DNA from 3 places in the Leclercia sp. G3L genome. Region 2 is predicted to be linked to each of the others. Evidence: riboswitches for the same ligand, from Rfam matches in the RefSeq annotation. Region 2 holds a riboswitch; each other region holds the start of a gene.
What was found. A riboswitch is a leader RNA that binds a small molecule or an ion and turns the genes downstream of it on or off. The one in region 2 is predicted to bind thiamine pyrophosphate.
Positions count from the first base shown of each region.

Region 1 (3,205 bases), 530 kb from region 2:
GTACGCGGCGCAGATTTCGCAGATCTCGCGGAAGTGTTCATACAGGAAGTTCTCCTGATGATGGGACAGGCACCATTTCGCCATAATAGAACCGCCGCGGGAGACGATGCCGGTCAGGCGTTTGGCGGTCATCGGCACGTAGCGCAGCAGCACGCCCGCGTGGATGGTGAAGTAGTCCACGCCCTGCTCGGCCTGCTCCAGCAGCGTATCGCGGAACGCTTCCCAGGTGAGATCTTCCGCAATGCCGTTCACCTTCTCCAGCGCCTGGTAGATGGGTACCGTGCCAATCGGCACCGGACTGTTACGCAGGATCCACTCGCGGGTTTCGTGAATATAGCGCCCGGTAGAGAGGTCCATCACCGTGTCCGCGCCCCAGCGGGTGGACCAGACCAGTTTTTCCACCTCTTCTTCGATGGAGGAGGTGACCGCCGAGTTACCGATGTTGGCATTCACTTTCACCAGGAAGTTACGTCCGATGATCATCGGCTCTGATTCCGGGTGATTAATATTGGCCGGAATAATGGCGCGGCCAGCAGCGACTTCGTCACGTACAAATTCCGGAGTGATGTTCTCCGGCAGGCGGGCGCCAAAGCCTTCTCCCGGATGCTGGTGGCGCAGCACTTCGCCACGGATGCGCTCGCGGCCCATGTTTTCGCGGATGGCGATAAACTCCATCTCTGGCGTCACTATCCCCTGGCGGGCGTAATGCAGCTGGGTCACGCATTTACCCGCTCTGGCACGCTTCGGCGTGAGCAGTCCGGTAAAGCGCAGCTCGTCCAGCCCGTCATCGGCCAGACGCTCCCGGGTATAGGCTGAGCTTTGCGCATTCAGGGTTTCGCTGTCGTTACGGGCTTCAATCCACGGCTGGCGCAGCTTCGCCAGACCCTGCTGGACGTTAATCGCCACAGCCGGATCGCCGTACGGGCCGGAGGTGTCGTACACCGGCACCGCTTCGTTCTCTTCAAACTGCGGGTTCTCTTTGCTGCCGCCGATTAACGTCGGGCTGAGCTGGATCTCGCGCATTGGCACGCGGATATCCTCCTGCGAACCCGTCAGGTAAATGCGTTTTGAGTTGGGGAAAGCAGTGCCTTCCAGGGTGTCGATAAAGTGTTGGGCGTGTGCGCGCTGTTCGCGGCGGGTCATTTTTGTGGCAGACATAGCTCGTTCCAGTAAGTTCAGGAAGTGGCTTGTCAGACGACGGATGAAGCAAGAGAGGATCGCCCGGGGGCGATACAATAAATTGACTCTTGTTCCCTTCGCAGGTCTTAACCTGATCAGGTTCCGCGGATCCCGAATTAACGGTCTCAGCCCGGCTTTCGCACTGGGCACTCCGACAAGAATAGGCTCCCCTACAGCGGGAGCAGTGAATGTAAACTACGCGTTAACGAGGAATAACTCAAGCCGGTCGGGCGACGTTATCTTCGTTGCTCGCTTTCAGATTGTGATCCAGCGCAAGGGCGATCAGGTTATCTTCCAGCGTAAAGCGTTGCTCCAGCGCCTCGCCGATATCGGAAAGCGCCTGCTGAAATTCCAGGTAGTTATCCTGATCGATGGCGTTTTCCAGCGTGGAGTCATAGTAATCCATGATTTGCTGGGTATTGGCCTCCAGCAGGGGATAGAGTTTGGTTGCCGCTAAATACGGGCTGTTGCCTTCCATTTCACGGATAAAACGTTCATAAATATTGAAATGACCGTTGGAAAGGTAGTCGACCAGGCTCTGACAGAAATCGTCCAGCGCTTTTTCATTCAGGCGCATATAGGACTCTTTGCCAGGCTTAATGCCAACGAGATTGTAGTAGGCAACAAGCAGATGTTTCCGCACGTGCAGCCAGCGATCGACCAGTTTGTTACTTCCGCCAACGCGCTCTGTCAGGTTTTCTAGCTGGTTTAGCATGTTTGACTCCGCAAGGTTAAGATTAAAAGCTGCCCACCCAAAATGTAATAGTATTGTTACCAACATGCCTGTGAAGCAAAGGTAGTGCAATAGATATGGATCGTATAATTGAAAAATCGGATCGCGGCTGGTGGTTAGTCAGCCATGAACAAAAATTATGGTTGCCCGGTGGTGAATTACCATATGGCGAGGCCGGAAATTTCGATCTTGCGGGGCAACACGCACTAAATATAGGTGAGTGGAAGGGCGATTCTGTGTGGTTGATCCAACAAAATCGTCGTCACGATATGGGATCGGTGCGCCAGGTGCTCGATCTTGATGTCGGCTTGTTCCAACTGGCGGGTCGTGCTGTGCAGCTTGCCGAGTTTTATCGCTCGCATAAGTTCTGCGGCTACTGTGGCCACACCATGCACCCGAGCAAAACCGAGTGGGCGATGCTCTGCAGCCACTGCCGGGAACGCTATTACCCGCAAATCGCGCCGTGCATCATTGTCGCTATCCGTCGGGATGACTCCATCTTACTGGCGCAACACACCCGTCATCGCAACGGGGTGCATACCGTGCTCGCCGGATTTGTCGAAGTGGGCGAAACCCTGGAGCAGGCCGTGGCGCGAGAAGTGATGGAGGAGAGCGGGATTAAGGTGAAAAATTTACGTTATGTCACCTCCCAGCCGTGGCCGTTCCCACAGTCGCTGATGACCGCCTTTATGGCCGAGTACGACAGCGGCGAGATCGTCGTCGATCCGAAAGAGCTGCTGTCCGCCGACTGGTATCGCTACGACGATTTACCCCTGCTGCCACCGCCGGGCACCGTGGCGCGCCGCCTGATAGAAGATACCGTGGCAATGTGTCGGGCTGACGATGTGTGAGACATGTTACACTGGAGATAAGACGCTTAAGGAACTGCAAAAATGACCGAACTGAAGAACGATCGTTATCTGCGTGCGCTGCTGCGCCAACCCGTTGATATCACCCCGGTATGGATGATGCGCCAGGCGGGCCGCTATTTGCCGGAATACAAAGCCACGCGCGCGCAGGCGGGCGATTTTATGTCGCTGTGCAAAAACGCGGAGCTGGCCTGTGAAGTGACCCTTCAGCCGCTGCGCCGCTATCCGCTGGACGCGGCGATCCTCTTCTCCGATATCCTGACTATCCCCGACGCGATGGGGCTTGGCCTGTACTTTGAAACCGGCGAGGGCCCGCGCTTTAGCTCGCCGATTAAGAGCAAAGCGGACATCGACAACCTGCCGATCCCGGACCCGGAGCAGGAGCTCGGTTATGTGATGAATGCGGTGCGCACCATTCGCCGCG
Region 1 covers NZ_CP088265.1:930,098-933,302, reverse strand. The annotation lists gene thiC (phosphomethylpyrimidine synthase ThiC) at 1-1,158, opposite strand, end outside; TPP riboswitch at 1,235-1,343, opposite strand; gene rsd (sigma D regulator) at 1,397-1,894, opposite strand; gene nudC (NAD(+) diphosphatase) at 1,990-2,763, shown strand; gene hemE (uroporphyrinogen decarboxylase) at 2,806-3,205, shown strand, end outside.
Region 1: another riboswitch for thiamine pyrophosphate. It lies ahead of thiC (phosphomethylpyrimidine synthase ThiC); the one in region 2 lies ahead of thiB (thiamine ABC transporter substrate binding subunit).

Region 2 (3,205 bases):
GAAACCCACATGGCGCGGCAGATTTTTAGCGGACTGACGCGCATAAATGAGGAAAACGGGGAACTGGAAGCCGACATTGCCCACCACTGGCAGCAACTTTCCCCGTTGCACTGGCGTTTTTTCCTGCGGCCCGGCATCCACTTCCACCACGGACGCGAGCTGGAGATGGCCGACGTCATCGCCTCGCTGCAGCGCGCCCGTGAGCTGCCGCTCTATTCACATATCACCCGGATCCAGTCGCCCACCGCCTGGACCCTGGATATTCAGCTTTCGCAGCCCGACCGCTGGCTGCCGTGGCTGCTGGGATATGTCCCCTCGATGATCCTGCCGCGCGAATGGGAAACGATGCATAGCTTTGCCAGCCTGCCGGTGGGCACAGGGCCTTACGCCGTCTCGCGCAACAACAATAACCAGCTCAAGATCCGCGCCTTCGATGACTACTTTGGCTACCGGGCGCTGATTGATGAGGTGAACGTCTGGGTCCTCCCGGATATCAACGAAGAGCTTAGCGTCGGCCTGACGCTGGAAGGGCCCACCGAGGGGGAAAAGGCGGTGGAAAGTCGGCTTGAAGAGGGCTGTTACTATCTGCTGTTCGACGCCCGCTCCCACCGCGGGGCTAGCGCCGAAGTGCGTCAGTGGGTAAGCCGGATCCTCTCTCCGGCGAACCTGATCTATCAGGCTGAGGAGGTCTATCAGTCCTACTGGTTCCCGGCGTATGGCCTGCTGCCGCGCTGGCACCACGCCCGCCCGGGACGCGGCGATAAACCGGCCGGACTGGAGAGCCTCACCCTGACCTTCTACCGCGAGCATATCGAACACCGGGTGATCGCCCGAATGATGAGCGAACTGCTGGCCGCCGAGCAGGTGACGCTCAACATTCGGGAGGTCAGCTACGAGGAGTGGTATCGTGGTGAGACGGTGAGCGACATCTGGCTCAACAGCGTCAATTTCACCCTGCCCCTCGACTTCTCGCTGTTTTCACATCTGTATGAAGTCCCGCTCCTGCAGCACTGCATTGGGCGCGACTGGCAGCAGGATGCCGCCGAGTGGCGTGCGGGCGAGATGAACCTTGCTGTCTGGTGCCAGCAGCTGTTGTCCCAGCAGGCGATTGTCCCGCTGATCCACCACTGGCTGATGATCCAGGGGCAGCGCAGCATGCGTGGTTTGCGCATGAACACCCTCGGCTGGTTTGACTTTAAATCCGCGTGGTTTGCGCCGCCGGAACCATAATACTTTCGTAATATTCACCAAATCATTACAATACCGCCGTTCTCAACGGGGTGCTGCGCGCAAGCGTGTGCTGAGAAAATACCCGTCGAACCTGATCCGGATAACGCCGGCGAAGGGATTTGAGGCTGTCGCTCAAAATCCTTTGCCACTCTCAAATACAGAGGTGCAAAGTGTTCAAAACTGTTCTTCCCCTGCTGGCGCTGATCGCGCTGCCTGCCGTTGCCAGCCCTGTCCTGACGGTCTACACCTATGACTCTTTCGCCGCCGACTGGGGCCCTGGCCCGGCGGTCAAAAAAGCCTTTGAAGCCGACTGTAACTGCGAGCTGAAATTCGTGGCGCTGGAGGATGGCGTCTCGCTGCTCAATCGCCTGCGTATGGAAGGTAAGAACAGCAAAGCCGACGTGGTGCTGGGTCTGGATAACAACCTGCTGGAAGCGGCAACGCAAACCGGGCTGTTCGCTAAAAGCGGCGTGGCGACCGATGCGGTTAACCTCCCTGGCGGCTGGAAGAATGACACCTTTGTGCCGTTCGATTACGGCTACTTCGCCTTCGTGTATGACAAAAACAAGCTGAAAAACCCGCCGAAGAGCCTGAAAGAGCTGGTTGAGAGCGATCAAAAGTGGCGCGTGATCTACGAAGATCCGCGCACCAGCACCCCGGGGCTGGGTCTGCTGCTGTGGATGCAAAAAGTGTACGGGGATAAAACCCCGGAAGCCTGGCAGAAGCTGGCGGCCAAAACCGTCACCGTCACCAAAGGCTGGAGCGAGGCTTACGGCCTGTTCCTGAAAGGGGAAAGCGACCTGGTGCTGAGCTACACCACCTCTCCGGCGTATCACATTATTTCGGAGAAAAAAGAGAACTACGCCGCGGCTGATTTTGCCGAAGGCCACTACCTGCAGGTCGAAGTCGCCGCCCGGACCTATGCCAGCAAACAGCCGGAACTGGCGGAGAAGTTCCTGAAATTTATGGTCTCGCCGTCGTTCCAGAATACGATCCCCACCGGCAACTGGATGTACCCGGTCACGAACGTGGCTTTACCGGCCGGTTTCGATGCTCTGGTGAAACCGCAAACCGCACTGGAATACTCCCCGCAGGAAGTAGCCGGGAAACGTGCCGCCTGGGTCAGTGAATGGCAACGCGCCGTCAGCCGCTGATCGCCGGCTGGTTACTCCCGGGGCTGATCGCCGCCATCTTAATGGTGGCCGTCGCCCTGGGGGCATTTCTGGCGCTGTGGTTTAACGCGCCAGCCACCGACGTTACGGCGCTGCTACACGACAGCTATCTGTGGCACGTCATCCGCTTCTCGTTCTGGCAGGCGTTTCTTTCCGCCCTGCTCTCCGTCGTGCCCGCCATATTTCTTGCCCGCGCCCTCTACCGGCGTCGTTTCCCCGGACGGCAGGCGCTGCTGCGCCTGTGCGCCATGACCCTGATCCTGCCGGTGCTGGTGGCGATATTTGGCATCCTCAGCGTCTACGGACGTCAGGGCTGGCTTGCCGCGATCTGCCAGGCCCTCGGGCTGGAGTGGACCTTCTCGCCATATGGCCTGCAGGGCATCCTGCTGGCACACGTCTTTTTCAACATGCCGATGGCGACGCGGCTGCTGCTGCAGGCGCTGGAGAACATCCCCGGCGAGCAGCGCCAGCTTGCCGCCCAGCTCGGGATGCGCGGCTGGTCCTTTTTCCGCTTCGTTGAGTGGCCATGGCTGCGCCGCCAAATTCCGCCCGTTGCCGCGCTGATCTTTATGCTCTGCTTTGCCAGCTTCGCCACCGTGCTCTCGCTGGGCGGCGGGCCGCAGGCCACCACCATTGAGCTCGCCATCTATCAGGCCCTCAGCTACGACTACGATCCGGGCCGCGCGGCGCTGCTGGCGATGGTGCAGATGTTCTGCTGCCTGGGGCTGGTGATGCTGAGCCAGCGGCTGGGTAAAGCCATTGCCGTGGGCAGCAGCCAGCTTGCCGGCTGGCGCGATCCACAG
Region 2 covers NZ_CP088265.1:404,803-408,007, forward strand. The annotation lists gene sgrR (HTH-type transcriptional regulator SgrR) at 1-1,230, shown strand, start outside; TPP riboswitch at 1,267-1,366, shown strand; gene thiB (thiamine ABC transporter substrate binding subunit) at 1,401-2,384, shown strand; gene thiP (thiamine/thiamine pyrophosphate ABC transporter permease ThiP) at 2,360-3,205, shown strand, end outside.

Region 3 (3,205 bases), 2.4 Mb from region 2:
CGTTTCGCAGAATTTTATACAATTTCATTACTGATGAGAGAGTTGTTTTTTATATGAAGTAATTACATGATAATACTTAAATGAAAAGAACCGGTATCTGGTAATGACTCCAACTTATTGATAGTGTTTTATGTTCAGATAATGCCCGATGACTTTGTCATGCAGCTCCACCGATTTTGAGAACGACAGCGACTTCCGTCCCAGCCGTGCCAGGTGCTGCCTCAGATTCAGGTTATGCCGCTCAATTCGCTGCGTATATCGCTTGCTGATTACGTGCAGCTTTCCCTTCAGGCGGGATTCATACAGCGGCCAGCCATCCGTCATCCATATCACCACGTCAAAGGGTGACAGCAGGCTCATAAGACGCCCCAGCGTCGCCATAGTGCGTTCACCGAATACGTGCGCAACAACCGTCTTCCGGAGCCTGTCATACGCGTAAAACAGCCAGCGCTGGCGCGATTTAGCCCCGACGTATCCCCACTGTTCGTCCATTTCCGCGCAGACGATGACGTCACTGCCCGGCTGTATGCGCGAGGTTACCGACTGCGGCCTGAGTTTTTTAAGTGACGTAAAATCGTGTTGAGGCCAACGCCCATAATGCGGGCGGTTGCCCGGCATCCAACGCCATTCATGGCCATATCAATGATTTTCTGGTGCGTACCGGGTTGAGAAGCGGTGTAAGTGAACTGCAGTTGCCATGTTTTACGGCAGTGAGAGCAGAGATAGCGCTGATGTCCGGCAGTGCTTTTGCCGTTACGCACCACCCCGTCAGTAGCTGAACAGGAGGGACAGCTGATAGAAACAGAAGCCACTGGAGCACCTCAAAAACACCATCATACACTAAATCAGTAAGTTGGCAGCATCACCCGGTATCTGCTTCATCATTTTTTAAATATGATTTAATACTCCATTTATTGATAGTTGCGGTCAATCCTTCTCGCACATTTTGCTTGAGGTGGTTTATATGAATCTGGATTGACATTGAATATGGAGATTTTAATAGATTAAGTAGGTTAGAAGTAGACTTAAAAGGTATTAAGTTCTTTTGTTTTTCTGTGGGGTACAAAATGGGGTACAAGGTGAGGTACAGCGTAAAATGTAATATTCATAAGTTCAATCTTGTATCAGCACGAGACTTGGCGTAACCTACTAATTGATAAAGAAATGTAATCAACATGACTCGGGGTGCCCTTCCTTGTGAAGGCTGAGAAATACCCGTACCACCTGATCTGGATAATGCCAGCGTAGGGAAGTCAGATGCCCTCCGGGCAATCGCTTCTTCGCGCAAGGCAGGAGCGATACCATGCAGCCTGACCTGCTCAATTTACACGCCTTACACCACTTCCGAACCCGTTCCCCGCTGACCCACTGCATGACCAACGACGTGGTGCAGACCTTTACCGCTAACGTACTGCTGGCCCTCGGGGCCTCTCCGGCGATGGTGATTGAAGCCGAAGAGGCCGAACAGTTCTCCGCTATTGCCGATGCGCTGCTGATTAACGTCGGGACCCTGACCTCCTCGCGCGCTCAGGCGATGCGCCGGGCGATTGAAAGCGCGGTGGCGGCGGGTAAACCCTGGACCCTCGATCCGGTGGCCGTGGGCGCCCTGGCGTACCGGACCCGTTTTTGCCAGCACATCCTCGCCCTGAAACCGGCGGCCATTCGCGGCAACGCCTCTGAAATCCTCGCCCTCGCCGGGATGAGCGCAGGCGGGCGCGGGGTGGACACCACCGACACGGCGGCCAGCGCGCTGCCTGCGGCACAGGCGCTGGCGCGGCAGACCAATGCCATTGTGGTGGTGACCGGGGAGGTGGATTACGTCACTGACGGACTGCGTACCCAGACAATTACCGGCGGCGATCCGCTGATGGCCCGGGTAGTGGGCACCGGCTGCGCCCTGTCGGCGGTAGTGGCGGCCAGCTGCTCGCTGCCCGGGGACCGGCTGGATAACATCGCCGAGGCCTGCGGCTGGATGAAGCGGGCCGGCACGCTGGCGGCGGCGCTTAGTCGCGGCCCGGGCAGTTTTGCCCCGGCGTTTCTGGATGCACTGTGGGAACTGGGGGCGCAACGATGAAACGGATTAACGCGCTTACCATCGCAGGCACCGACCCCAGCGGCGGGGCCGGGATCCAGGCCGACCTGAAGACCTTCTCCGCGCTCGGTGCGTACGGTTGCTCGGTGATCACCGCCCTGGTGGCGCAGAACACCCGCGGGGTGCAGTCGGTCTACCGCATCGAACCTGATTTCGTGGCGGCGCAGCTGGAGTCGGTGTTCAGCGATGTACGCATCGACACCACCAAGATCGGCATGCTGGCCGAAACCGATATCGTCGAGGCGGTGGCGGAGCAGCTCCTGCGTCATCAGGTGAAAAACGTGGTGCTGGATACGGTAATGCTGGCGAAAAGCGGCGACCCGCTGCTGTCACACGCCGCTGTCGACACGCTGCGTAAAAAGCTGCTGCCGCAGGTGGCGCTCATCACCCCCAACCTGCCCGAAGCGGCGGCGTTGCTGGATGCCCCCCATGCCCGTAACGAACAGGAGATGAAAGCGCAGGGTTATGCATTGCTGGCGATGGGGTGCGAGGCGGTGCTGATGAAGGGCGGACATCTGGACGATCCCGAGAGCCCCGACTGGCTGTTTACCCGCGACGGGGCCACGCGCTTTACTGCTCCTCGGGTGAATACCAAAAACACCCACGGCACTGGCTGCACCCTGTCGGCCGCGCTGGCCGCGCTGCGTCCGCGGCACGATAGCTGGGCGGATACCGTCCGCGAGGCCAAAGCCTGGCTCTCCTGCGCACTGGCGCAGGCGGACACGCTGGAAGTGGGGCAGGGCATTGGCCCGGTACATCATTTTCATGCATGGTGGTAGACGGCTGGCAATTTGACGACCCGCAGACCAGGCTTAGGGGGCTTACAATCCTGTGAGCCTGGATAAAACACGCCGACGCTTTGTCGGCACTGACGGGAGGAAAACCATGACTGATATTACGCAATTGCTTGGCAAAGACGCCGACAGCCTGTTACAGCATCGTTGTATGACCATTCCAGCCGACCATCTCTACCTGCCTGGCCACGACTACGTTGACCGCGTGATGGTGGACAACAACCGTCCGCCGGCGGTGCTGCGAAATATGCAGACGCTGTATAACACCGGGCGTCTGGGCGGGACCGGCTATCTGTCGATCCTGCCGGTGGACCAGGGT
Region 3 covers NZ_CP088265.1:2,788,654-2,791,858, forward strand. The annotation lists one part of gene LRS40_RS14655 (IS1-like element IS1A family transposase) at 115-563, opposite strand; one part of gene LRS40_RS14655 (IS1-like element IS1A family transposase) at 563-812, opposite strand; TPP riboswitch at 1,172-1,268, shown strand; gene thiM (hydroxyethylthiazole kinase) at 1,304-2,074, shown strand; gene thiD (bifunctional hydroxymethylpyrimidine kinase/phosphomethylpyrimidine kinase) at 2,071-2,871, shown strand; gene fbaB (class I fructose-bisphosphate aldolase) at 2,978-3,205, shown strand, end outside.
Region 3: another riboswitch for thiamine pyrophosphate. It lies ahead of thiM (hydroxyethylthiazole kinase); the one in region 2 lies ahead of thiB (thiamine ABC transporter substrate binding subunit).